DNA from 2 places in the Solibacillus sp. FSL W8-0372 genome. Region 1 is predicted to be linked to the other one. Evidence: a T-box and tRNA genes for the amino acid it is inferred to sense, from the RefSeq annotation. Region 1 holds a T-box; the other holds one or more tRNA genes.
What was found. The T-box of region 1 lies ahead of alaS (alanine--tRNA ligase). A T-box ahead of a tRNA ligase gene usually reads a tRNA of that ligase, here a tRNA-Ala.

Region 1 (7,093 bases):
TAAGTCATCCATCATTTGACGCAATTGATTATTATCTTTTGCATCCACTTTTGTTGCAAGTACTGTTACGTCACCGATTTTTTGTGCTGCATCCAATACTGCCCCCGCTTGAGCATTTGCAATTTTTTGTGATAATGATTCATTTTCACGTTGTAATTGTTTATAGTCTGCCTGTAGACCTGCTACACGTGTTGAAACATCTTTTGGATTTGCTTTTAATAGAGCTGCTGCTTCATTTAAAATAGCTTCTTCTTCTTTGATTGCTTCATACGCCGCTTTACCTGTTACAGCTTCGATTCGACGAGTACCTGCACCGATACCACCTTCTGAAACAATTTTGAAGATACCAATTTCTGAAGAACGGCTTACATGCAGTCCACCGCATAGCTCAATCGAATAATCTGAAACAGCTACTACGCGTACAACATCACCATATTTTTCACCGAATAGAGCCATTGCGCCCATTGCTTTTGCAGAATCGATATCCATCTCCTGAATTACAACTTCGATGTCTTCCCAAATTTTTTCATTTACTGCACGCTCTACTTGTGCAAGTTCCTCTTTTGTTGCTGCACCGAAGTGAGAGAAGTCGAAACGTAAACGGTCAGGTCCAACGTAAGAGCCTGCTTGTGCTACATGGTCACCTAATACATCCTTTAAGGCACGGTGCATTAAGTGTGTTGCTGTATGGTTTTTAAGGATTAATTTACGTTTTGATTCATCTACTTTCGCAGTAGCCTCATCCCCAACATTCATTTCACCTGATTCCACTACAACAGTGTGTAATGGTTGACCATTTGGCGCCTTTTGAACATCTTTAACAATGGCAGTGAATCCGTCTGCTTCAATAACTCCAGTATCAGCAATTTGACCACCCATTTCAGCATAGAATGGTGTTTCAGAAAGAATAATTAATGCCTCTTCACCTTCATTAGCCGTTGTCGTTTCTTGACCATTTACAACAATCGCAGCAATTTTTGCTGAAGCTTCTAATGCATCATAAATAAATGTTGATTGCTGTTTTAAGTTTGAAAGCACTTCGTTTTGCACTTGCATAGAATCAACATCTGCACGCGCGTTACGAGCTCGATTACGTTGTTGTTCCATAGAAGCTTCGAAACCATCATGATCAACTGTCATGCCAACTTCTTCTGCATATTCTTCCGTTAATTCGATTGGGAAACCGAATGTATCGTAAAGACGGAATGCATCCGGTCCAGGAATTACAGTTTCACCTTTTGCTTTTTGACTCTCAACTACTTCGTTAAAGATTGCAAGTCCTCCATCAAGTGTTTCATGGAAGCGAACTTCTTCGTTTTTAATAACACGTTGAATAAATGCTTCCTTTTCTTTTACTTGTGGATAGAAATCTTGCATAATCTCCCCTACAGTCGGAACTAATTCAAACATAAACGGCTTTTCAATACCGATTTTTTTCGCGTAACGAACTGCTCTACGTAATAAACGACGTAATACATAGCCTCGTCCTTCGTTTGATGGCAATGCTCCGTCACCAATTGCAAATGCTACTGTACGGATATGGTCAGCAATTACTTTGAACGGTGTATTAATATCTTCTGCTGAACCGAAGATTTCTTTTAAGTCTACTTCGTGCGGGCGTTTGTATGAACGGTTAGCAAAGCTTTCAGTTTTTTCAATGATTGGCATGAATAGATCTGTATCAAAGTTCGTTGGTACATTTTGTACAACAGAAACTATACGCTCCAGACCCATACCTGTATCAATATTTTGCTTCGGCAGTGGCGTATATGTTCCATCAGGATTGTGATTGAATTGAGAAAACACTAAATTCCACACTTCTAAATATCGCTCATTTTCCCCACCTGTATACATTTCTTCTGGAGGTGCCCCAAAACCATATGCTTCACCACGGTCATAGAAGATTTCTGAGTTCGGACCAGATGGACCTTCTCCGATATCCCAGAAGTTTCCTTCCAAACGAATTAAACGCTCTTTCGGAATACCGATTTCGTTGTGCCATACATCATAAGCTTCTTGGTCTTCCGGGTGAATAGTTACTGATAACTTTTCCGGATCAAAGCCCATCCATTTTTCGTCCGTTAAAAATTCCCAAGCGTAATGAATTGATTCTTTTTTAAAGTAATCCCCGATTGAGAAATTCCCCAGCATTTCAAAGAAAGTATGGTGACGTGCTGTTTTCCCTACATTCTCGATATCATTTGTACGAATAGATTTTTGTGCATTTGTAATACGTGGGTTATCCGGAATAATACGTCCGTCAAAATATGGCTTTAATGTCGCAACTCCCGAGTTGATCCATAAAAGTGATGGGTCATTAATTGGCACTAATGGTGCGGATGGTTCAATATGATGTCCTTTTTCTTTAAAAAAATCAAGATATAGACGACGAATTTCAGAACCTGTCATTGTTTTTGTAGTCATAATTATATCCTCCTGTAATGTTTTTGAAGTACGATGAATTGGGCACAAAAAAAGCCTTCATCCCGGTAAAGGGACGAAGACTGTTATCTCGTGGTACCACCCTAATTTATAATGCATAAAGCATTATATCTCAAGTGCTTATAACGTAAGCATACGGCAGGTATTAGCTGCACTCTGGAGTAGCTTTCCGTAATTTTCGCGGAGATTTTTTCAGCCAAGAAATCTCTTTCTGCTCACGAAGTCCAATACGTACTTGTTCCATCATCGTTTTCATTAATATATGTTCTTCATTATAGAAAATTGACTACGTGCTGTCAATCCGCATTCCTTAATAATTAAAACGATTTTTCGTCAATAGTATCAATACAATAGCTGGTCCTGTACAAATAACCATTCCTAAAAATGCCAAACTAGGTTCAACTTCATACAGAGCTCCACCTAAAAGCGTTAAGATCGCAGCACTTAAACTCATTGCAAGCGCAGAATAAATCCCCTGTGCATTCGGGATTTGTTCTTTCGGTAATGCTTGAGATATGTAGCGGATGAATGCGTAATGCGCCATTGCAAATGACAGTGCGTGAAGTGCCTGAGACACAATAAACATAGGCATATTTGGAAAAGCATATATCATAATCCAACGTACAGTTGAACCAACCGCTGCCAATAACATTAACGATGATGGCTTCCACTTCGTTAAGAACGTATCTGCTTTTAAAAAGTAAATAATCTCAAATAACACTGCGACATTCAATATCATTCCAATATAAAAAGGATTTACATTTAACTCCTGTAAATATATATATCCATAGTTATAGTAAGAGGCATGAGCTCCTTGAAGTAAGATCACTACAAATAATACGACGATGAAACTTTTTACATCAAAAAGCCCTCTCATCGATAATGTTTTCCCAGTTTCTTTAGGGGGAGCTAAACTCAATACATTAGGAGCGGGCATGAGTTGAATTGCTAATAATGCAGTTAAACCGAAAATCATCGCCCATAAAATCATTTGCTCGCCGTACATTCCCGTAATCATACTAATAATTAATACAGCAACTACATAGCCAAATGACCCTAGTGAACGCGCCTTTCCATAATGAATTCCACCTTGCTGCATTAATGTCGCTGCGCTGCTTTCCACTGCAGGTAATAATGCGGGATACAATGCACTAAAAAGCATCGTCATGATGAATAAGCCTACAAAAGAATCGATTGGTACATAAAGTAGTGCAGTTACTAAAGACGCCACTGTGAAGAATATAAGTACATTTTTATTGCTCATTATTTTTGAGACATACGGGAAAATAAGGATTGTCGAGATTGCTCGTGCAACTAAACCAAACCCCATAATAATACTCGCATCTGAAACGGTTAAACCTTTGTCATTAATAAGCCAGCCTGTCCAATAAGGCAAAAATATACCCCACGTAATAAAGAACATAAAAAAATTCTTTGCCAGCCAACGCTGATTGTTCATAATAATATAGCCTTCTTCCATTCTTATAATGTTGAATAATAGCACGACAATTTGTACAATAATGTGAGATATCTCATATTTTATATTAAGGAGTTGCTTTATAATTTGAGAAAGTTATCACTAGAAGAAAGTAAACCTTATATTGAGCAATACCCTATTTCTCAATATTTTTCATTTGATATTAATCCTTTTATACAAGTTTATGAATTTGATAAAGGGGAGTATATTTTTCATGAGCATTCTTTTCCCGACTATTTGTATTACATGATTGAAGGAAAAGCAAAATTATATGTTACACATAAAAACGGGAAAATTTCTCTAATTGATTTTATAACATCTCCTACATTTATGGGAGAAATGGAATTATTAAATGCAGAACGTTACTCAAAAGGCATCCAGACCGTTACAACATCCATTTGTTTTGCAATTTCCATCCGTGAAGTGAAAGAAAAATTATTAGCTGATCCGGTATTTTTAAAAATGCTCTGTCTTTTTTTAAGTCAAAAAACTATGGATATGACAGCCAAATATACTCAAAACCAGGCTTATCCATTAGAAAATAGACTGGCATCATTCATTTTACTATCGTCTGATAAACAATTCTATAAAGAAAAACATACAGAGGTATGCGAATATTTAGGGGTATCATACCGACATTTATTATTTGTTCTGGCACAATTTTGCGAAGAAGGATACTTAACGAAGAAAGATCGGGGTTATGTCCTAAAAAATCGACAAGTACTAGAAAAGCTTGCTAGCGAAATTACTTACTAAAAAAAGACTGCGCTAAACTAACTTTTAGCACAGTCTCCTATACAAGAACTTCTTATGTTTTAAACAAGTTTACATAAACATGCCTGCAATAGCAGCTGATAATAGAGATGCTAACGTACCTGCAGCAACTGCCTTAATCGCAAGCTTTGCAATCATTGGTCGTTTATCTGGTGCCATACCACCTAAACCACCGATTAAAATACCCATTGAGCTTAAATTAGCAAATCCGCATAGCGCAAATGAAATGATAATAGCTGTCTTATCCGAAAATTCACCAATCACAGGACCGAAGTTAGAATACGCTACAAATTCATTTAAAATTAATTTTTGACCGATAAACGAACCAGCGCGAACTGCTTCATCCCAAGGAACACCGATTAAAAATGCCAACGGAGCAAATACATATCCTAAAATGCCTTCAAGTGTTACGTTATCTAAGAATGACCACCCTGTAAAGTTACCGATCCAACCAGTAACGCCTCCTAAAAGGCCATTCAGCAATGCGATTAATGCGATGAAACTTAGTAACATTGCACCAACGTTTACTGCTAATTTTAAACCGTCAGATGCACCGGATGCAGCAGCATCAATAACGTTTGTCGCTTCAGAATTACGTTCTAGTTTGAAATCTGCTTCATCGATTTCTTCTGTTTCAGGAATCATTAGCTTTGCCATAACCAAACCTGCTGGAGCGGCCATGAAACTTGCAGCCAATAAGTATTCAAGAGGCACACCTAATAAAGAATACCCGATTAATACAGAACCTGATACCGATGCAAGTCCACCAGTCATAACAGCGAACATTTGTGACTTTGTCATTTTATTTAAAAATGGACGAATAACAAGCGGTGCTTCAGTTTGGCCAACGAAAATATTTGCTGCAGCATTCACTGATTCTGCTTTTGTTGTGCCTAACACTTTTGATAAAAAGCCACCGATAATTTTAATGATAAATTGCATAATCCCTAGATAGTAAAGAACAGAGATTAAAGAAGAGAAGAAAATAATAATCGTCAATACACTCATTGCAAAAACAAATCCGACATTATTCGGATCTGCTAATCCGCCAAATACGAAGGAAATCCCTTCATTTGCATAACTTATTAACTTTTGTACCCCTTCAGAAAGTTGCATTAATCTTTCACGACCATATGACCACTTTAATACGATAAATGCGAAAACTAGTTGTACAATTAAACCTGATATAATAATTCTCCACTGAATTGCTTTACGGTTATTTGACAATGCTATAGCAATCGCTACGATTCCAACAATACCTATGATTCCCCAAACGAAATCCATGTTTGCGCACCTTCTCCTTTAATTTTGTAAACCTTTTCATTTTACATTATTTGACATCAAACTTCGGACATCATATAAGTTTTTATTATACTAACATAATCACATACATATTATTAATTAATAGTTTCTTTAAAAACTTCTGACATTTATATTTTGCGACTTTAATGCTTAAAAGTGTTATGTCGTAATTCCCTTAACTTTATATTATATTTTAAAAACATTTCCCTTTTTCGATGAAGATAAACAATCCACATTTTATAAAGCATTTTGAAGTCAAAAAAACTTTAATAAAACAAAAAACCAGCTATTTTCATTCAGAAATGAAAAAATAGCTGGTTTTATTATTCATTAAAATCATATGGAGAAATGTCATTCATGCCTATTAATGGATGAATATACGGTGCAGTTTCCACTGTTAAATGATTCGGTAATGATTCTCCGATTTTATGTGAGGAGGTAGTATTTAGTAGACCTAACTGTTCAGAAGATGTTTTTGATTGTTTTTTTTCACTAATTCCTTCTGTTTTTACCTCTTTTTCCGGTATTTCATTTACTTCCTGTATTTCTGTAATTTCAGGATCAAGTCGAGCCTTTAATGTTGTTAGTCGTGTTAAATCATCATTTTTGGCTAACCCATTCGCTAATACATCCGGCTCGCCACATAAAATTAAAAAGTTTTTTGCGCGTGTTATTCCGGTATACAGTAAATTTCTACGTAGCATTTTAGAGTAGCTGCGAACTACCGGCATAATAACCGTTTGAAATTCCGAACCTTGGGATTTATGAATTGAACAGCAATAGGCCAAAGTAATTTGATTTAAATCCGCACGTTGATAGGTAACTTCAATTCCATCATAACTTACGATTAATAAATCCTGCTTTTCCACTGTTTCCTTTGCCCGAATAATGGAAATCACTTCACCCATGTCACCATTAAATACATTATTATCCGGCTGATTGACAAGCTGGAGTACTTTATCGCCGATTCGGTATATCGTATCTCCAAAAACAATTTCCTTTCGTGATCCATTATTTGGATTCACAAGCTGTTGTATTTCTTTATTCAAGCTATCAATTCCAGCCGGACCTTTATACATTGGCGCAAGTACCTGAATG
Region 2 (7,093 bases), 360 kb from region 1:
GCAGTGAATAGGCCCAGGCGACTGTTTAGCAAAAACACAGGTCTCTGCAAAACCGTAAGGTGACGTATAGGGGCTGACGCCTGCCCGGTGCTGGAAGGTTAAGAGGAGCGGTTAGCGCAAGCGAAGCTGTGAATTGAAGCCCCAGTAAACGGCGGCCGTAACTATAACGGTCCTAAGGTAGCGAAATTCCTTGTCGGGTAAGTTCCGACCCGCACGAAAGGCGTAACGATCTGGGCACTGTCTCAACGAGAGACTCGGTGAAATTATAGTACCTGTGAAGATGCAGGTTACCCGCGACAGGACGGAAAGACCCCGTGGAGCTTTACTGTAGCCTGATATTGAATTTTGGTACAACTTGTACAGGATAGGTAGGAGCCAGAGATCCCGGAGCGCCAGCTTCGGAGGAGGCGTCGGTGGGATACTACCCTGGTTGTATTGAACTTCTAACCCATGCCCCTTAGCGGGGTAGGAGACAGTGTCAGGCGGACAGTTTGACTGGGGCGGTCGCCTCCTAAAGAGTAACGGAGGCGCCCAAAGGTTCCCTCAGAATGGTTGGAAATCATTCGAAGAGTGTAAAGGCATAAGGGAGCTTGACTGCGAGACCTACAAGTCGAGCAGGGTCGAAAGACGGGCTTAGTGATCCGGTGGTTCCGCATGGAAGGGCCATCGCTCAACGGATAAAAGCTACCCCGGGGATAACAGGCTTATCTCCCCCAAGAGTCCACATCGACGGGGAGGTTTGGCACCTCGATGTCGGCTCATCGCATCCTGGGGCTGTAGTCGGTCCCAAGGGTTGGGCTGTTCGCCCATTAAAGCGGTACGCGAGCTGGGTTCAGAACGTCGTGAGACAGTTCGGTCCCTATCCGTCGTGGGCGTAGGAAATTTGAGAGGAGCTGTCCTTAGTACGAGAGGACCGGGATGGACACACCGCTGGTGTACCAGTTGTCTTGCCAAAGGCATCGCTGGGTAGCTATGTGTGGACGGGATAAGTGCTGAAAGCATCTAAGCATGAAGCCCCCCTCAAGATGAGATTTCCCATTACGCAAGTAAGTAAGACCCCTGAAAGACGATCAGGTAGATAGGTTCGAGGTGGAAGTGCGGTGACGCATGTAGCTGACGAATACTAATCGGTCGAGGACTTAACCACATTTTATTGCACAATTCAATGAAACGTTTATCCAGTTTTGAAAGAATGAATATTTTTTCTAAGGGTTTCAAGACACAAGCTGGTCGAGGAAACGACTGAGTGATTGAAGGAGCGTACTTAAGTATGTGACTGAAAGAGCGAGGGAAGTTGACGAAGGATAGCGCCGTGTATTGGAAGCCGAAAATAGTGAAGTGATGATGGCAAAGAGGTCACACCCGTTCCCATACCGAACACGGAAGTTAAGCTCTTTAGCGCCGATGGTAGTTGGGGGCTTCCCCCTGTGAGAGTAGGACGTCGCTTCGCAAAAATATGGAGGATTAGCTCAGCTGGGAGAGCACCTGCCTTACAAGCAGGGGGTCGGCGGTTCGAGCCCGTCATCCTCCACCATTTCTAAATGCCGGTGTAGCTCAGTTGGTAGAGCAACTGACTTGTAATCAGTAGGTCGAGGGTTCGACTCCTTTCGCCGGCACCATTTAGAGAGCCATTAGCTCAGTTGGTAGAGCATCTGACTTTTAATCAGAGGGTCGAAGGTTCGAGTCCTTCATGGCTCACCAGTTTTATATTGTCTGCTGCGGGTGTGGCGGAATTGGCAGACGCACTAGACTTAGGATCTAGCGCCGCAAGGCGTGGGGGTTCGACTCCCTTCACCCGCACCATTTTAATTTTATATACTGTCAGAGTAAAAATATCTTATGCATTTTGCGGAAGTAGTTCAGTGGTAGAACACCACCTTGCCAAGGTGGGGGTCGCGAGTTCGAACCTCGTCTTCCGCTCCAAAAATGCCGGGGTGGCGGAACTGGCAGACGCACAGGACTTAAAATCCTGCGGTGAGTGATCACCGTGCCGGTTCGATTCCGGCCCTCGGCACCATCTTTACAATATAATTTGCGCCCGTAGCTCAATTGGATAGAGCGTCTGACTACGGATCAGAAGGTTGTGGGTTCGACTCCTGCCGGGCGCGCCAAATTTCGGAATGTAGCTCAGCTTGGTAGAGCACTTGGTTTGGGACCAAGGGGTCGTAGGTTCGAATCCTGTCATTCCGACCATTATTTATGGGGCCTTAGCTCAGCTGGGAGAGCGCCTGCCTTGCACGCAGGAGGTCAGCGGTTCGATCCCGCTAGGCTCCACCATAAATATGTAACCAATAAAGATCCTGGCGGTGTAGCTCAGCTGGCTAGAGCATTCGGTTCATACCCGAAAGGTCGTGGGTTCGACTCCCTCCGCCGCTATCTTAAGGACCTTTAGCTCAGTTGGTTAGAGCAGACGGCTCATAACCGTCCGGTCACAGGTTCGAGTCCTGTAAGGTCCACCAGTTAAATCAATAGTTATTATGGAGGTATACCCAAGTCTGGCTGAAGGGATCGGTCTTGAAAACCGACAGGCGGGTAACACCGCGCGGGGGTTCGAATCCCTCTACCTCCTCCATTTATTTGCTGGGTAACTAAAACAGGGTTAAAGAAAATAGTATTATCGCGGGGTGGAGCAGTGGTAGCTCGTCGGGCTCATAACCCGAAGGTCACAGGTTCAAGTCCTGTCCCCGCAACCAAATGGTCCCGTGGTGTAGCGGTTAACATGCCTGCCTGTCACGCAGGAGATCGCCGGTTCGATCCCGGTCGGGACCGCCATTTGTGGGTTTGTAGCTCAGTTGGTAGAGCATTAGATTGAAGCTCTAAGTGTCGGCGGTTCGATTCCGTCCAAACCCACCATTTATGCGGGTGTAGTTTAGTGGTAAAACCTCAGCCTTCCAAGCTGATGTTGTCGGTTCGATTCCGATCACCCGCTCCAGTTTTTTAAATAAGGGCCTATAGCTCAGCTGGTTAGAGCGCACGCCTGATAAGCGTGAGGTCGATGGTTCGAGTCCATTTAGGCCCACCAAATAATTTATTATTCCGAAGTAGCTCAGTTGGTAGAGCATCCGGCTGTTAACCGGCAGGTCGCAGGTTCGAGTCCTGCCTTCGGAGCCATTTTATATTATGGGGACATACTCAAGAGGCTGAAGAGGCGCCCCTGCTAAGGGTGTAGGTCGCGTAAGCGGCGCGAGGGTTCAAATCCCTCTGTCTCCGCCATCGGCCCGTTGGTCAAGTGGTTAAGACACCGCCCTTTCACGGCGGTAACACGGGTTCGAATCCCGTACGGGTCATACATAAGAAGAGAAAAAAACGCTAAGTACTTAGAAAAGTACTTAGCGTTTTTTGTATATTTTAATAATATGTTTCTATAATAGTAAGAAGAGACAAATGAATAAACATAGTATAAATCCGGTTGTATAACTGCTTATTCGAATTAACAATGTTCTAGAAAACTTTTATTGTATATTTATAGATAAACCTTCCAACAAAGTGTTTGATGTATTCTCCCTCGTTATAATGCAGAAATAACACCATTGGAGCTTTTCTAAAAGCAGGCGAATATAAAAACTTTTGTAGGGGTGAGTTGATAAAAAATCTACTCACCGTATATTACATTAATACATTTTAATTTTTAAAATGTATAGTTAATAGTAGTTAAAATTCTATATAATTTTAAATTTTATTATTCAAAAATAATACTCATAATATACAAATATGATTTATATTTATAAAAAATAAAAACAACTATTGAAAAAAAGGAGAAAAAATATTAAAATTTCGTTATGCTAAGTAATCGGTTTTATTAGAAATTGAGACAAGTTATTGTAAACATAGAAAAAAATATTATTTTTGAAAAAAGTTTTAAAAAGAGTATTGCATTATTTCGAGAATACTGATATTATAAATCTTGTCCTTAAGAGAAAGGACAAACATTACATAAACTAAAAGATGAATATCCCATGGAGGATTAGCTCAGCTGGGAGAGCACCTGCCTTACAAGCAGGGGGTCGGCGGTTCGAGCCCGTCATCCTCCACCATTTCTAAATGCCGGTGTAGCTCAGTTGGTAGAGCAACTGACTTGTAATCAGTAGGTCGAGGGTTCGACTCCTTTCGCCGGCACCATTTAGAGAGCCATTAGCTCAGTTGGTAGAGCATCTGACTTTTAATCAGAGGGTCGAAGGTTCGAGTCCTTCATGGCTCACCAGTTTTATATTGTCTGCTGCGGGTGTGGCGGAATTGGCAGACGCACTAGACTTAGGATCTAGCGCCGCAAGGCGTGGGGGTTCGACTCCCTTCACCCGCACCATTTTAATTTTATATACTGTCAGAGTAAAAATATCTTATGCATTTTGCGGAAGTAGTTCAGTGGTAGAACACCACCTTGCCAAGGTGGGGGTCGCGAGTTCGAACCTCGTCTTCCGCTCCAAAAAATGCCGGGGTGGCGGAACTGGCAGACGCACAGGACTTAAAATCCTGCGGTGAGTGATCACCGTGCCGGTTCGATTCCGGCCCTCGGCACCATCTTTACAATATAATTTGCGCCCGTAGCTCAATTGGATAGAGCGTCTGACTACGGATCAGAAGGTTGTGGGTTCGACTCCTGCCGGGCGCGCCAAATTTCGGAATGTAGCTCAGCTTGGTAGAGCACTTGGTTTGGGACCAAGGGGTCGTAGGTTCGAATCCTGTCATTCCGACCATTATTTATGGGGCCTTAGCTCAGCTGGGAGAGCGCCTGCCTTGCACGCAGGAGGTCAGCGGTTCGATCCCGCTAGGCTCCACCATAAATATGTAACCAATAAAGATCCTGGCGGTGTAGCTCAGCTGGCTAGAGCATTCGGTTCATACCCGAAAGGTCGTGGGTTCGACTCCCTCCGCCGCTATCTTAAGGACCTTTAGCTCAGTTGGTTAGAGCAGACGGCTCATAACCGTCCGGTCACAGGTTCGAGTCCTGTAAGGTCCACCAGTTAAATCAATAGTTATTATGGAGGTATACCCAAGTCTGGCTGAAGGGATCGGTCTTGAAAACCGACAGGCGGGTAACACCGCGCGGGGGTTCGAATCCCTCTACCTCCTCCATTTATTTGCTGGGTAACTAAAACAGGGTTAAAGAAAATAGTATTATCGCGGGGTGGAGCAGTGGTAGCTCGTCGGGCTCATAACCCGAAGGTCACAGGTTCAAGTCCTGTCCCCGCAACCAAATGGTCCCGTGGTGTAGCGGTTAACATGCCTGCCTGTCACGCAGGAGATCGCCGGTTCGATCCCGGTCGGGACCGCCATTTGTGGGTTTGTAGCTCAGTTGGTAGAGCATTAGATTGAAGCTCTAAGTGTCGGCGGTTCGATTCCGTCCAAACCCACCATTTATGCGGGTGTAGTTTAGTGGTAAAACCTCAGCCTTCCAAGCTGATGTTGTCGGTTCGATTCCGATCACCCGCTCCAGTTTTTTAAATAAGGGCCTATAGCTCAGCTGGTTAGAGCGCACGCCTGATAAGCGTGAGGTCGATGGTTCGAGTCCATTTAGGCCCACCAAATAATTTATTATTCCGAAGTAGCTCAGTTGGTAGAGCATCCGGCTGTTAACCGGCAGGTCGCAGGTTCGAGTCCTGCCTTCGGAGCCATTTTATATTATGGGGACATACTCAAGAGGCTGAAGAGGCGCCCCTGCTAAGGGTGTAGGTCGCGTAAGCGGCGCGAGGGTTCAAATCCCTCTGTCTCCGCCATCGGCCCGTTGGTCAAGTGGTTAAGACACCGCCCTTTCACGGCGGTAACACGGGTTCGAATCCCGTACGGGTCATACATAAGAAGAGAAAAAAGCTAAGTACTGTTACACGTACTTAGCTTTTTTGTATATAAGGGGATGATGATTTGACAGAGCTTTTAAAAATATTTGATAAAAATTATAAAGAAATAGGTTTTAAACACCGTGAAATAATTCATGAAAGAGGATATTGGCATGAAGTATTCCATTGTTGGGTTATTGAAAAATTAACGCAGAGTGGCATATTTACTTTCAACTGAGAAGTAAATATAAAAAAGATTACCCAGGCCAATACGATATTACTGCTGCAGGTCATTTACTTTCTACAGAAACTGTTGAAGATGGAGTGCGAGAACTTGAAGAGGAAATAGGTATTACCGCTAAGTTTCCCCAATTAAAATCATTGGGAGTAATTCCATATAGTATCGAAAATGAATTAATAAAAGATAATGAGTTTGCCAATATTTTTGTTTTTGAGTTGGTAGGAGGGTTTGAGCAGTTTTCCATTCAACGTGAAGAAGTTGATGGAATGTATCGTGCTAAATGGGAACATTTTATGCAATTGGCTCAAGGAGAAGTGAAGGAGATCGAAGTGACAGTATTTCGCTATGAAAATGATGTTAAATTTTTTGAAATGAAAAATATTAATTTAAAACAAATGTCTACATTACCGCAAATGTACTTGAGTGAGTTAATTTCAAGATTAAAAAATTTTTTGGAAGCATCCTAAATGATTAGGAATGCTTCTTTTTTTTAGTGTAATATCGATTGATATATTTTGTTTTCAAAAATCATCCTTTCACAATTATATTTAAAATAAAAATTCAATTTATAACAAATTTTCATTGACCTTTACGTTACGTCATCCTTTATAGTACTTAATAAGAGGTGATGGCATGCTAATAAATGAGTTGGCAAAGTTATCAGGTGTAAGTGCACGAACATTAAGGTACTATGATGAAATTGATTTGTTAAAGCCTTCAGTGGTCGAGCAAAATGGTTATAGAAAATATAATCAATCTGATATTGATCGACTTCAACAAATTCTGTTTTATCGGGAGCTAGATTTTAAGCTAGAAGAGATTAAAAATTTATTAAACGATCCAAATTTTGAAGTAAAAGAAGTGTTAAAAAAACAATACGGGCTTTTACAAAAAAAGAGAAATTATCTCGATAATTTACTTGAGACAATAAATCAAACAATCAATATGTTGGAAGGGGATATTAAAATGACAAATGAAGAGAAGTTTAAAGTGTTCAAAAATAAATTAGTGGAAGAAAACGAACAAAACTACGGGCAGGAAATTCGTAAAAAATATGGTGAGGAACAAGTTGAAGCAA

Region 2: it has a tRNA-Ala gene. The T-box ahead of alaS (alanine--tRNA ligase) is inferred to sense a tRNA for this amino acid. The anticodon was not compared.

What each region holds. Positions count from the first base shown of each region.
Region 1 covers NZ_CP150204.1:2,529,564-2,536,656, forward strand. Annotated here, with positions in the region: gene alaS (alanine--tRNA ligase) at 1-2,424, opposite strand, end outside; T-box leader at 2,491-2,698, opposite strand; gene MKY13_RS12910 (MFS transporter) at 2,753-3,901, opposite strand; gene yeiL (transcriptional regulator YeiL) at 4,007-4,675, shown strand; gene MKY13_RS12920 (NupC/NupG family nucleoside CNT transporter) at 4,745-5,977, opposite strand; gene MKY13_RS12925 (ATP-dependent RecD-like DNA helicase) at 6,319-7,093, opposite strand, start outside.
Region 2 covers NZ_CP150204.1:2,891,736-2,898,828, reverse strand. Annotated here, with positions in the region: rRNA gene MKY13_RS14905 (23S ribosomal RNA) at 1-1,147, shown strand, start outside; rRNA gene rrf (5S ribosomal RNA) at 1,335-1,450, shown strand; tRNA gene MKY13_RS14895 (tRNA-Val) at 1,459-1,534, shown strand; tRNA gene MKY13_RS14890 (tRNA-Thr) at 1,544-1,619, shown strand; tRNA gene MKY13_RS14885 (tRNA-Lys) at 1,626-1,701, shown strand; tRNA gene MKY13_RS14880 (tRNA-Leu) at 1,719-1,803, shown strand; tRNA gene MKY13_RS14875 (tRNA-Gly) at 1,849-1,923, shown strand; tRNA gene MKY13_RS14870 (tRNA-Leu) at 1,929-2,017, shown strand; tRNA gene MKY13_RS14865 (tRNA-Arg) at 2,035-2,111, shown strand; tRNA gene MKY13_RS14860 (tRNA-Pro) at 2,117-2,193, shown strand; tRNA gene MKY13_RS14855 (tRNA-Ala) at 2,202-2,277, shown strand; tRNA gene MKY13_RS14850 (tRNA-Met) at 2,303-2,376, shown strand; tRNA gene MKY13_RS14845 (tRNA-Ile) at 2,383-2,459, shown strand; tRNA gene MKY13_RS14840 (tRNA-Ser) at 2,480-2,572, shown strand; tRNA gene MKY13_RS14835 (tRNA-Met) at 2,619-2,693, shown strand; tRNA gene MKY13_RS14830 (tRNA-Asp) at 2,697-2,772, shown strand; tRNA gene MKY13_RS14825 (tRNA-Phe) at 2,778-2,853, shown strand; tRNA gene MKY13_RS14820 (tRNA-Gly) at 2,859-2,932, shown strand; tRNA gene MKY13_RS14815 (tRNA-Ile) at 2,946-3,022, shown strand; tRNA gene MKY13_RS14810 (tRNA-Asn) at 3,036-3,111, shown strand; tRNA gene MKY13_RS14805 (tRNA-Ser) at 3,123-3,213, shown strand; tRNA gene MKY13_RS14800 (tRNA-Glu) at 3,216-3,287, shown strand; tRNA gene MKY13_RS14795 (tRNA-Val) at 3,959-4,034, shown strand; tRNA gene MKY13_RS14790 (tRNA-Thr) at 4,044-4,119, shown strand; tRNA gene MKY13_RS14785 (tRNA-Lys) at 4,126-4,201, shown strand; tRNA gene MKY13_RS14780 (tRNA-Leu) at 4,219-4,303, shown strand; tRNA gene MKY13_RS14775 (tRNA-Gly) at 4,349-4,423, shown strand; tRNA gene MKY13_RS14770 (tRNA-Leu) at 4,430-4,518, shown strand; tRNA gene MKY13_RS14765 (tRNA-Arg) at 4,536-4,612, shown strand; tRNA gene MKY13_RS14760 (tRNA-Pro) at 4,618-4,694, shown strand; tRNA gene MKY13_RS14755 (tRNA-Ala) at 4,703-4,778, shown strand; tRNA gene MKY13_RS14750 (tRNA-Met) at 4,804-4,877, shown strand; tRNA gene MKY13_RS14745 (tRNA-Ile) at 4,884-4,960, shown strand; tRNA gene MKY13_RS14740 (tRNA-Ser) at 4,981-5,073, shown strand; tRNA gene MKY13_RS14735 (tRNA-Met) at 5,120-5,194, shown strand; tRNA gene MKY13_RS14730 (tRNA-Asp) at 5,198-5,273, shown strand; tRNA gene MKY13_RS14725 (tRNA-Phe) at 5,279-5,354, shown strand; tRNA gene MKY13_RS14720 (tRNA-Gly) at 5,360-5,433, shown strand; tRNA gene MKY13_RS14715 (tRNA-Ile) at 5,447-5,523, shown strand; tRNA gene MKY13_RS14710 (tRNA-Asn) at 5,537-5,612, shown strand; tRNA gene MKY13_RS14705 (tRNA-Ser) at 5,624-5,714, shown strand; tRNA gene MKY13_RS14700 (tRNA-Glu) at 5,717-5,788, shown strand; gene MKY13_RS14695 (hypothetical protein) at 5,860-6,012, shown strand; gene MKY13_RS14690 (NUDIX domain-containing protein) at 5,979-6,482, shown strand; gene MKY13_RS14685 (MerR family transcriptional regulator) at 6,649-7,093, shown strand, end outside.